DNA from 3 places in the Methylocaldum sp. RMAD-M genome. Region 3 is predicted to be linked to each of the others. Evidence: riboswitches for the same ligand, from Rfam matches in the RefSeq annotation. Region 3 holds a riboswitch; each other region holds the start of a gene.

Region 1 (4,138 bases), on a different contig from region 3:
TTGGCAGAAACCTTTTCTGTCAACCCCTAGGCAATCCTGCAATTCCTTTTCATTTGTAAATCTGAATCGACGTTTGATTGGTGTTACCCGCCGCATCGGTGCCAGTCAGCGTGATCGTGTGCGTGCCCTTCGCGATGCTGCGGGTGTTCCAGTTATAGGAGATCGAGCCGCCGCTGGTTGAAGCTCGCACGGCGCCGTCGATGGCCAGCTTCAGCCCCTGCAATTTGACGTTATCGCTGCCAGTGCCGGTAATTTTTGTCGAGTTACCGACCTTCACGCCATTGGAGGGGCTGGTGATTTTAACCGTGGGCGGAGTTGTGTCGACGCTGTTAGCCGAGGTGGTCGCCGAGGCGGTATTGGAGAAGGCGGAGTTGCCGACGCTGTTGTAGGCGTAGACACGGTAAGAATAAGTGGTGCTGGCGCTGAGGCCAGTATTGGTGAAACTCGTGACGTTGCTGCCGAGCGAAGCGACTTCGCTCCAATTGACGCCATCCAGCGAGCGCTGCACCTTGAATCCGGTTTCGTCGCTAGACTTATCCGTCCACGTCAAGGCGATACTGCTGGATGATTGAGTAGTCGCCGCCAAACTTGTGGGGGCAGTCGGAACCGTGGGCGTCGTGGTGGTCGTGGTCGAGGACCGGAAACTGGCGACGGTGGCGCTGGTGCCATTCATGGAACGGGCGGTGTCCTGGTAGTTCGCCACCCCGGTCGGCTGGCCATTGTAATAAACGTTAGGATTAGAAAAGTGCGAGATTCGTGGCGAACTGCAACTGTAGGACATGACATCGTGGAACACGCCGCAGATCCGGTAACCATAAGAGTAGGGGTACACGCCGGCGTAGGCGGAATTGTCCGGGTCGTGCATGTTGCCCTGATTGTGGCCCAATTCATGCGCCAGGGTATCGTTGCCGAGGCAGTTGTATTTGGAATCGTCATGCACGACGGCGAACGCATACGGAGCGAACCAGGAACCCAGGCTATTCATCACGTAGGCGATGCCGCAGTAGTTGCTTTCAGCGGTTATAAGCGCCACCTGATCGGCGCCGTACTGGTTGCGTAAGGAGTGTACCTCATCCATTTTGCCATCGCTGGTGCCGGTGACATCCGACAAGCTGGTCGACATGTTGCCCGTCTCGGTATAGCTGACTTCGGCCATTTTTACCAAGTTCAACTGCATGTCCACCTGACTGTTCAGGTAGGCCTGATTGGCCTTGGTAACGGCGTTAATAATCTTGGCTTCTATGCCCGAGACGCCGCCAGCATTCACGCGGGCCTGAGGCGTGTAGACCACCAGCAGATCGATGACTTGGCCGGTGCTGGCGGCTGCGGTGGACGGGCTAGTCGAGGATGTCGTTGTACCGGCCAATTCACCGGCGGCATTAATATCCGGCGCGAGGGGTTCCGAATGCGGAGCGGTCTTGTTGGGATCGATCTGGCGGACGGCATGCGTTTTATTGCCGGCGTAGGCGATCTCGAACATTCTGCCGTCGTCCATCACGACGGTTCCGAACATCGCCTGCCCCCGAACGGCGAGGATCACCTCGCTGCTGCCTTCTTGCCCTTCGATATGACCGACCCAGGACAAACGGCCGTCGATGTCTTCGATACGATCGCGGATGGCGGTAACCGTGGTGTCGTTGAGCAGTTCGAGGGTGAGCGTATCGGCCTTCACCGCGTTGAAGTCGATGGCTACGCCCCGGCTGCGGCCCTTGATGGCTTTGATCTGCGCCTTGGCCTGCGTGGGCAGGGTCAGATTCGTGTCGCTGAATAAGCGCTGCGGCGGCGCCGCATGGACGACACCCACAATAGACGTTAAGGCTGCAAATACGCCAGCCAGTCCGAGGATATTTTTGCGGCGCGCAGCGGTGAACTTAGAATGCTGAGTCTTGTTGCTCACGTTGTGGTCCCCTAAGAGTCGAGTTGACGGCGATGGTCTCTGGGAACCCGCGGGGATGAGACAAACCAAAGCAACCTTTGGCTTGAGCTGGCAATCCCGCTGTCATAGGAGCCTGGCTCCCGTAGACCGGTAACTTTGCGCCACCACCTTTCGATGGTTTTGCCTTTTTCAGATCAAGCGGCATTAGGTCAGCGGCTCGATTTTTCTGTAGAAATAAGATTGGTCTAAATCTAGGGAATTTGTGTGATTGAGTCGGCAAAAAAGTGTTGTAGATTGTTTCATGTAGGCATTGATTGTTGTTTTTTATCAGTGGCCGTAATCGTTCGCCGGGTGGCTCCTCACCTTCGGATAAACGATGCATTGCTGCCCGTACCCCCCTTGGCACAGGTTAAGCGAATCGCAGCTTCTTTTGAGTTTGTAGCGTTGCTACGACACCGGAGTGGCTGACACGTCAAACGTTATCCGGTGCCATGGCGGTTTAGCACGCCGTATGCCAATCCGATGTTCGTTGGTGATCGGTCTGGCGAATCCTTGAATCTCTTGTATGCAGAGCAGGACTTGAGTCAGAAAATGACCGGTTCCATGGAGTGGCCGGGCAAAACATGTCTCCATTTGGCAACAGCCATGCGGCATGTGTCACTGGCCATTTCCAGGAAAAAACGAGAAAAACGCGTTATCCAGCGGCGATTTGTCCGATTATTCCGGCTGGCGACACTAGGAAGATCGTCTTGGAATGGCTAAGAGCGGAGCGGTTTGCAGTCCTGACTCGATTCACCCGAACTGTCATACGGGCACCCTTTGATGGATACGTATGATAGTTCGGGCTTAGAGCGTTTTTATCTCGCTCGTACGGCAAAACAGGCTTGGCCGAAGTCGTTGGCGCCTTCGGCTCGGGTGGATGGATTCAAGCATTCGTAGGTCGGCAATCCCTTCCCAATCGCAAACGGTCGCTTTGGTCGCGACCCTTCCGACGAAGACGCTCGACCGGGACATGGTGTCGGGAAGGGGGGCTTCGGCGCTCCAATCGCAAACGGTCATCCCAGGAGCGCTGGGATGACCCTTCCAATCGCAAACGGCCTGGCCGGGAGCGCCGGCCACGCCCTTCCCGAAGACGCCGTTTGCGATTGGAAGGGTCGCGACCAAAGCGACCGTTTGCGATTGGAAGGGATTCCCGACCTACTCGCGAGTGCCCGTACAGTAGGTATGAAAATGCCCTAAGTACATTCCGCAAATATTTGCGGAATCTCGACAGATTGGCGGGGTTGTCCTGCAGGTTGCCTATGCCGCAAGACTTCCCTGAATGTACTTAGATAACGAATTTTTGCCTCAGTGGCAGATTCCAGCCGGTGCTACTCGATCAAGATCAGATAAAGCGTAACGCTACGATATTCGACATTCGATCAAATGCGGCGACCAAAGCGATATCGCCGACGCTCATTATCGGCGTCGTTGTCGGTCCTTCCCGTAACGCCATTGACAACCGACGCTGTTGCCGTTGTCACGACTTCACTGGGGCTGGACTCGGCTATGCCGTTATAGGCCGATACGCGATACGAGTACTCGCTGTTCGGGTTGAGTCCTGTGTCTGAGAAACTGGTGATGTCGGAGCCGAGTAACGCTACCTCTTCCCAGTTGACTCCATCGCGGGAGCGCTCCACTTTGAATCCCTCCTCGTTATCCGAGTTATCCATCCAGCGAAGATTGATTCCATCGTCGGATTGAGAGAAAGCTGCCAGCCTGCTTGGAGTCGCCGGAGCGGAAGCGGCCACTTTACTGGCACGCCACGCGGCAACCGTGGCTCGGGCTTTCTCCATCGACCAGGCGGTCGCCGCGGCCTTTGAGGGATTTATGTTCGGATCGATTCCTGTGGGTTTGCCGTTGTAGTAAACGCTAGGATTGGCGAAATTCGAAATGCGCGTTGCCCCGGTGCAGGGGTAAGACATAACCGTCCGGAAACCGCCGCTTTGGCACAGACGATGCCCATAAGAGTAGGAATAAATGCCGGCATAGCTGGAGTTGGCGCGGTCATGCGCGTTGCCCTGGTTATGGCCCAGTTCGTGCGCCAGAGTTTGCGCGGCGAGACAGTACGCTCTTGAGTCGTCATGCACGACAGCGAACGCATAAGGTGCAAAGGAGCTACTCAGCCGCGTCATTTGATAGGCGATACCGCAGTAATTTGCGTCGGCGGAAACCAGGGTCACTTGATCAGCACCGTATTGATTGCGCCAGGAATGTACGACG
Region 2 (4,138 bases), on a different contig from region 3:
CATGTTTTCCACGCCGCTGTCACGCGTCGGATTCTTCTTGGTGGTCGAACTGTTGGCACCGGCATTTTGGTGGCAGCCATTGCAATTGGCCGTCTGACCGAAGATCGGATTGCCGCTGCCGTCGACGGGATTTTCCTTGGTGTCGAACAGCTGCTTGCCGCGCTCCACCAACGGAGAGGTGAACGTCAGGTCAGCCAGCACGATGTCCTCGCTGCGCCCCAGGGACAGCATATAGGCGACCAGGGCGTCCAATTCCTCGTCGGTGGCCAGACGAAAATCGACACCCGGAACCCGATTGAGCGTTCGGGTCATATGCTGGGTGATGGCGCCTTGCGCGAACAGCCGCAGAGAGCCGTCTCCCGGCGCGCCGTCCCCCGACCAGCCAATGGCGTTGGCAAATTTCGCGTCTTCCTCGAACTCGCCGCCGTCCGCCAGAGTTTCCGTGCCGATCGACGCCGCCAGGGCCAAGGTATGAGGCACGCTGCGCATGACGCCGGGCCGGTCGAAGCCGTCCACATTGGCAAGGACCAGGCCGAGTTGACGCAGCAATTGCGGCTTTTCCAAGTCCTTGAGCGCAGGGTCGTATTCGGCCACGAACAGGGGATCGTCCTTCGGAAGCTTGACGATGTATTTCGGGTCGATGGTGTGATTGTTGTCCGGCCGATGGCAGGTGGCGCAGGTGCGTCCGTTGCCGCCGAAGGTTTCATTCAGAAAAATCTCCCGCCCTCGGGCAATCTCCGCGCCGAGAACCGCATCGAGATCGTTCCGCTTTTTGGCATCTGCATGAGCGAGCTTGGGCAGCATGAATTCGAACGGCTTCGCCGCGAAGCCGGTATCCTGTCGGGGAAGATTCGGCCAGCTACCCACACGGGTCACGGTCCAAGGCTTGTCGCCGTAATAAAGCCTCTGCATGAAACCCGGAGTACCGAACAGCACGCCCCCCTCTTCGGGATTTCGTTTCTCTCGGGTAACGGCAATCAGATCCAAAGTGAATCCGCTCATGGCCAAGCCGTCGAGACGGGTCTTCAAGATCCGTTTCCCTTCACTGTTCGGTTCGAGACGGCCGAGCCTCTGCATGGCGTTGGCCTTCTCCTGTCCACCCGCCTTGTGCCAGCCGGTTTTATTATCGACCAGCCAAACCTCGTAGCCTCCCGCATCGAGTCCGCTGACTTCGACCGTCACCCATCCCTCCAGCAGGTCGAGCCGCATGCGTCCCTGCGCCCGGCTGAATTCTCCGGATAAGGCTTTCGAATAACCGAGCGGGATGGTCAGAAAACGATCGCCGCCGTCAGCTTCATAAGCGGTTTTCCAGCGGCTGTACGCGTTCTTCAGGGTTTCGACATCGCCGTGGCCTGTGACCAGCTCCGACTTGGAAACTTCGGTATCGGTAAGCAGCAGGTAGGCGACCGTACCCCCAAGCATGAGCGCCAGCGCCGCCAAAAGTGGAAACGTATTTTTATTCACGGACTCGTACCAGGATCGGATTTATTGGAAGAACGTAGCTATACAGACGGCGATCCCACTCCTACGGACGACCAACGCGCGAACCGCTGAGCCTTGCTCGGCCGTTGCGAAACCTTGGTCGCGAGGAGGTGTCGGACACCGCCCGCATTGGACGACCCTGTCACTACGTTGAAATTATTGTTAAACGAATGGTTACGGCACCCGCCGAAACCGGTCATCAACCCCAAGGCCTCCGGCATCGCTTTGAGCACGCGTCTGCCGTGTTCGGATGAGCCGGGACATATCAATGCTCTATGGCCAGATCGATCGGATGAGCCCGGGAGATCGTTCCACCCGGGCACTCTTGCCTCTCTGGTTGCCAAGTTATGCCGGAGTCGGTTTCGAAGTCCGGCGGCCGATGGTAAATACGCCAACCAAGGCACTGCCGAACAGCCATACGGCAGCGGGAATCGGAACCGGCTGGACTGTCAATTGATAATTGCCGGCTACGCCGCCCAAGGCGCCTATGATGATCGTGTATTCGCCCCCATAAGTGGTGTCGAGGTCGAATACCTGCGACAAGGTCTCGCCGACCGAGGATGCCACGCCCCAACCGAGCAGGGTGAGATCGTCGGAGCCCAGCGGATTGTTTACCGGGGTCGGATCGGTAAAGAAGGTATCGTGCCTAGAAGCGCCGGCACCGGTATCCCAGCCGCCGTAAAGCGCGTAGCCGAGTTTGAGGTTGGCGCCGCCGTCGGCAAGGTCGTCCGCCAGAGTGATTTTGAATTGCGATATTCCGGCATCCACGCAGCCCTGGGCGCTGCCGCCGCAGGACCAATGGATCAGGCCGAAGTCCGCTCCGTGGCCCCAACCCTGTCCGCCGTTGTCGGGATCGGACCAGGAAAGGCCGCCGACCCGCAGCATTCGATCCGTGGGAAGGTCGGGATCGTTATTGTTGTTATAGTTGGCAATCTGCCGCTGCAGGCTGCTGCCGTTGGTGGATGTGGGCGTGCCGGTCTCGATGGTGCGGCCGGCCGCCGCCGCGCTGTGCATGCCCGCATACCACATGACGGGCAAACTCCCGGTATAGCCGACACCGCCGTTGGTCCAAACGCCGCTCGCGTCGGTGCCCGGCATTCCGTCGGCGCCGTTGATGCTGCCGCCGGTGCCGTCGCCGTAACCGGCGATGTTGAACGTGGCGTGCGCGTGAGCCTCGGGCGCAGCGACCAATGTTCCCCCGAGCATTCCCGCGAGGGCCAGTATTGTTGCCGTGGTTTTCATACTATGATTCGTCCTCGTCACTGTTAGTGGTCGTCCAAAAGCTCGTTAACAGTGATGTCCGCGGCGCTTCACCGTACCCAATGGAGCTGCGCCGCGGTCCTCCCCATCACACTAGGAGGCGGCTCGGCCGTCTCGAATACTCCATAGCATCGAGACCCGAAGCTTTCCGGCCCCGCCTCGCGGCGGGTGTGGCGATTCGGACAGACCTAACGGCGGTCCATCCCGACAAAGATCCCTCGGGCGATCCCTGCCAGCCGATTCCTTGCGAATCCGTGTGTATCGCGTCTTTTTATGAGCCCCCTAAGCGGCGGACCCGGCCTTTGCTGAAACAATAAATATGCCACTAAATAATCATTGCTAATCAAACAGATAAATCGCATGCAAACGCCACCGACGTGGCAAATCACGCAGTCTCATGGGTGATTCCACACAAAAGTTCCCCGCTTAGAGCGCGGAAAGGAAGGCGTGTACATACGTCGAGGTCTTGTTTCAGGCGGGAACGGCCATGACGTTCTTGCGGCGCTGTCCCAGCGTGACCAAACTCGCGAGGGCGCTGCCGAACAGCCAAACCGCCGCGGGGACCGGAACCGGTGCGGTGCTGATATTCAAGCTGTACTCCGCGATGTTCTGACTCCAGTTCCCCACGCCGGCGCCGCCCAGGTAGATGGAATAAACCTGACCGGCCAGGGCCAGAAAGGTCAAACCGTCTACACCGTCGACGGTGCCATCGTGAGTCAAGTAGCTCAGTCCTACGGTGCCGAACGGGTTATCGGCTTCGTAAGGTTTCGCGGGTGTGCATCCGGGGCAGTTCCAGGAGCCGTGATGAGAGTAACTGCCAGTACCGGAGTCCATGCCGGTGAAGACGGTGATGCCAAAGTTCTGAATGTCGTAGCCGGTTCCCGTAACCACCACGGGATTCAGTGTTACCCACATAGTTTCTTCGGCCTTGATCAAGCCAATATCGGTCTGATGTCTCCAGCCGGTCGGCCCGTTGGCTGTCGGAACTCCGCTGCCATTGACGCCTGCGTCCTGCCAGGCCCCGGCGCCGGTATCGATTTCCGCGGCGAAGCCGTAACGCGTTACTGCATCTGCTTTCGAGATTTCGAGCGTGTTGCCCGCCGAGTGAAGCTCGGCCGCCCAGTTCAGATGAGACGTACCGGCATAGCCGAAAGGCAGCGTGGTGGCACTGGCGGTTCCGACCCAACCCGGCGATACCGTCGGATAGGTCGGATTGCCTATACCCCCATAGTTCCAGCCGTCGGTGGCGGACAGCTCAGTGGTGGTGAAGGTGTTGTACATCGTATGCGCCTGGGCGCCGGAAACGGCGCCTACGGACAAGACGGTACCGGCGAGGGCCATGGCCACCGCTTTGGTCAGTTTGTTTTTGTTGTTGGACATAGGAAATTACCTCGTG
Region 3 (4,138 bases):
ACCGTCTCCCCTCGACGCCACAGAAATACCGGAGTCCGGCAACCGGGAAGGCCTCCGCCTTCCGATCCATTCAAAGCCGAAGCCAGCCGGTCCTCGCGGCCCGGCCGGCTTGGTGCGGGGCGCCGGAAGGCGCCCCTTTCCTTCATGAGCGAACGTCAGCCGTTCGCCAGACCATCCATCCTTAGAACGGCAGACCCAGCGTGAAGCCGCTGTTCGGAGCGATGTCCGGGTTGAACTGCGGAGTGCGGCAGTTGTCCAGCGATGCGCCCGCCGGAGCATGGGTATAACCCAGAACCGGATTGGCGGTATTGAACACATTGTCCATCGTATGGCCGTTGGTGCTCAGCGCCATATAACCTGCCTGACCCCAGGTGTGGTTGGAGGTGGTGGTGTTCAGCGCTGCCACCGCCGACGGGTTGGCCGCCTGTGCGGCGATGTACTCGATCACGGCGATCTTGTTGGCGCTCAGGCCGGTCTTCGGATACTGAACGGTCAGCTCGGCCCAGTCGAAGTACTTGCCGTTCCAGACGTTCTCGAGGGTCGGCGCCGCGCCGTCGATCTTGATGAAACGGTAGTTCCTGGCGTTGGTCGGGTTCTTTTCCGTACCCTGCACGCCGACCGCCCACGCGGTGCGGCCGTCGGTGTTCACTACCGGCAGGGTAGCGGTGTTGGTACCGTCGTTCAGATCCGAGAGGCACTTTTCCACATCGGTGGAACCGCTGTTCAGGAATGCACGGGGGCCGTTGAGAACATCATCGGTTTCCGCCGGCAACGAAGAGCTGCTGACACAGGGGTGATGCAGGAAGTTCGCGTTGGCCTGAGCCTGGGTGCCGGAACCGTCCACGCGGCGGCAGATGTGCACCGTGGTGTCGGTCGGGCGATAGGCCGCGTTGACGAAATCCACCAAGGATGTTTGGGTACCGTTGTCGTCTACGTACACATCATTCCAGAAGCCGACGCGGCCAGCCAGGATAGACGATACCTGCGCCTTGCTCAGGCTGGGCATGCAGGCTTCGGTTTCGTTACCGGGGGCGCAGGTATTGGGCAGCTTGCCCAGCTTGATTTCCGCATCCTGCAAAGCATCGCGCAGCAGCTTGGTGGCCGGTATGCCGAACACCTGGGCCGCCACCGGACGCACGATCAGCTTGGCCGCCACGTCCGCCGGGTTTACCGGCGCGAAGCCCGCCGGCGTGTTCTTGCCGCGGAACATTTCGGGATTCACGTCGGAGATGCCGGCATCCGACAGGATGTTGGTCTGGCTGGCGCAATTCCAGTTGGGAGAACTGCCAGTGCATGAATTCACATTCAGATGAGCGATGGCCTGGTTGGCCAGCAACGGGCTCACGCCCTGGGCGGAACCGCCGGCCGCGCGCTTGATGAACAGCACGCTCGCGTTGGCGGGCAGGCTGGCGATCTTCTTGGTGCCCAGGGTGTTGGTCTGGCACGAGATGCCCCAGTAATTGCCGTTCGGCTTGCCGCCGGAGAAGTTGAGATAATCCTTGTTCGCCTCGCAGACCTGTGTATCCAGCAGGGCGGCGATCTGGTTGTCCACTGCGGAGGCGCCGGACATGTACACCGTCACCGTGTGGGCGGCAGTCGGATTGTAAGCGTATACATTGGCAGCGGCGCCTAAAGAGGCAGCAACGGCCAGAGAAATGTGGCGAAGTTTCATATCGATCTCCAAAAATCGAGAAGTTTGCGTTTTATCGGAGGAACCGGGCTGCCCCCGAAGGCGGCGCCGCAGCGCCGCACGCCGAGGAACCCGGTATTTCAGGACAACTTAGGCGGTCCGGCGGCGGGAAAAGCCCACCAGCGCCGTCATGGCCGAACCCATCAGCCAGAGGGCCGGTGGCACCGGAACGGCGGACGGCGGCTCGCTCGCGAAGGACAGCGTGCCCAAGTCTTTATCGAGGAAGGCATAGCCCAGCACGCGATTATTGACGGTGGTCACTTGTCCACGGCCACCGCCCGTCGACCACACCTCGTACATAGCGAGCCACTGGCCAACCTCGGTATCCGTATCGATCGAACCATTCGCACCGCCCACGTTGCTGCCCCAGAAGTTGGGATAATCTCCTGGCTGACCCGTGACACTAAAAGTGGAGTTGTTGAGATTTACATCGAGATCAGTCTGATTGATATCCTGAATACGGAGATCCATCTGACCACGAACTGCCTGAGAGGTGGAATCTGTACCAAAGTCCGGATTGATTGTATCGACCGACAAGATGAAGTAATTACGGCCATTGGCGCCGCCCGTACCAAACTGCTGATCGGATTTCGCGCCCAAGCTGAACACCAGTGGGTTGCCGGTGGCGGCAAAATTAGCCCATTTCGCATCCGCGCCGAAGTTAGCCGTGAAGCTGGTCGGGTTGGCCGCGAACGCTTCGTAGGACCAGCCCGTATCAAAGGTGAAGGTTTCGCCTGCCGCCTGGTTCCACACGTTCAGGAACAGTTCGCCCTGAATGTCGCCCGCGTCGTTGATTTGGTTGCCGGGCTTACCATCATCGATGGCAGCGTTCGCTACGCCGGCCGAAAACGCCAGCGCGATGCCGGCCACCAAAGTTTTCAATTTATTCATTACCATTCCTCGTCTAGAATTGCGGTTGAAAATACCTTGCAGACATCTCCCCAAGGTCAATCTGCAGGGCTGTTTTCAGCCGGTCGCTTTTCGGCGACCGGCTTTTTTTGTGCCTTTTTCCTGGCACCGAAAACAAAAAAGCCGGGCTGCCATCAACGTTGGTGTGGCAACCCGGCTATCTTGCAATCAAGACCCGTGGCTTTCCGGCCCCGCCTCGCGACGAGTGTGGCTTTGTCCTAGCAACCCTCCTAGACCGGGCTCCTGCTCCCCGGCCGCAACTTGAACCGCACTGCGGTTTTCTTCCGTCCCTTTGAAGGCGAGACAGACTTTAATGTCGCTTTTTTACAACCAAGTTAAGTTTGTGTGACACCGATGAAATTTTTTGAAAAAACTCAACGCACGGCTCCCGCGCATCAACTAAGTCTTTGTTTTGGATTACATTTGCGTGCTGTGTTTTTTTTCAAAACCTTAAGTCGCAGATGATTGCAAGCTGCCCCGGCTGTAGCTTTTTCGCTGAACGACTTTACGGATTCGCAACATGAAGGCGGGGGAATTGAGGAAGGGCACCGCTGGATGTGACTTCTTCCGAAGCCTTGCCCGGTGTATCGGGTGGTAGGTCGGCAATCCTTTGCCGACAAATCCCGTCGGGAAGGGTCGCGATTAACGCGACCGTTTGCGATTGGAAGGGGCCGATTAAAGGCCCGTTTGCGATTGGAAGGGTGGCTCCGGCGTTCCTGGAAGGATCGGTTCGGTGCTCCCGAACCGATCGTTTGCGATTGGAGACACCGTTTGCGATTGGAAGGGATTCCCGACCTACTCCGCGGTTCGGTGCCAACCGGCCCGCAACCGATTGATCCGACATGCCTCCGTCGTTAGGCTGGTTCCCAAACTCCCGTTTGGGAACCGACGTTGAGAAGCTCCCGCTTCTCGATTCGAATGATGTTTCGAGAAGCTCGAGCTGCTCGGGTATAGCTCCCAGGCGGAAGCTTGGGAGCCAGCGAAAATCCATACCGGAATGGCGGTCCGCTGACCTGTATAGCAGCGACCGTTTGCCATCAAGCGCTGACGCTTAGCCGGGCCTGCATCCGGACGCCTTCGTCGGCAAGGGATTGCCGACCTACGGCCGCTCGTTTCGGCCTACATTTAGAGCCTTCCCAGTAGGTTTCAAAAACCCTTCGCCTCGGCTCAGGGCGAACGGCCTACTGAGATAGGCACTTAGAGGTACGGGCGGTTTCCCAATCTGCGCCGCTATACTTCGGTGAAAAACGATCGACCACCGGGATATGAGGTGGCGAAATTTCGCCGAGATGGGGCAAGATACGCTTCCTCCAAAACAACCCCCTTAGCTCTTGAAACGCTTATTGATATGGAGCGCCGCTTTTGCGGTCCTTGCCGTGGCGGGCGTCGAAATGGACCTGCTCCCCAATGTACGAACCTTGGAACTGGTCGGCCAGCGCTATGGATCGGCGGCGGTGGAACGTCTGTCGGCGTGGCGCGACCTGGTTCTGCATCTGGGCGGTGCCGGCGAGCACGAGAAGCTGGCGCGAGTCAACGATT

The links. A riboswitch is a leader RNA that binds a small molecule or an ion and turns the genes downstream of it on or off. The one in region 3 is predicted to bind cyclic di-GMP.
Positions count from the first base shown of each region.
Region 1: it holds a riboswitch for cyclic di-GMP, as region 3 does, so the genes downstream of both, JOD69_RS19460 (reprolysin-like metallopeptidase) here and JOD69_RS22795 (hypothetical protein) in region 3, are expected to answer to the same signal.
Region 2: it holds a riboswitch for cyclic di-GMP, as region 3 does, so the genes downstream of both, JOD69_RS20340 (hypothetical protein) here and JOD69_RS22795 (hypothetical protein) in region 3, are expected to answer to the same signal.

Region 1 covers NZ_JAFIBZ010000026.1:68,207-72,344, reverse strand. The annotation lists gene JOD69_RS19460 (reprolysin-like metallopeptidase) at 50-1,897, opposite strand; cyclic di-GMP riboswitch class I at 1,984-2,071, opposite strand; gene JOD69_RS19455 (M12 family metallo-peptidase) at 3,298-4,138, opposite strand, start outside.
Region 2 covers NZ_JAFIBZ010000029.1:51,283-55,420, forward strand. The annotation lists gene JOD69_RS20335 (hypothetical protein) at 1-1,464, opposite strand, end outside; gene JOD69_RS20340 (hypothetical protein) at 1,828-2,724, opposite strand; cyclic di-GMP riboswitch class I at 2,839-2,927, opposite strand; gene JOD69_RS20345 (VPLPA-CTERM sorting domain-containing protein) at 3,214-4,122, opposite strand.
Region 3 covers NZ_JAFIBZ010000042.1:10,015-14,152, reverse strand. The annotation lists gene JOD69_RS22800 (hypothetical protein) at 182-1,672, opposite strand; gene JOD69_RS22795 (hypothetical protein) at 1,781-2,581, opposite strand; cyclic di-GMP riboswitch class I at 2,744-2,821, opposite strand; gene JOD69_RS22790 (transglutaminase-like cysteine peptidase) at 3,931-4,138, shown strand, end outside.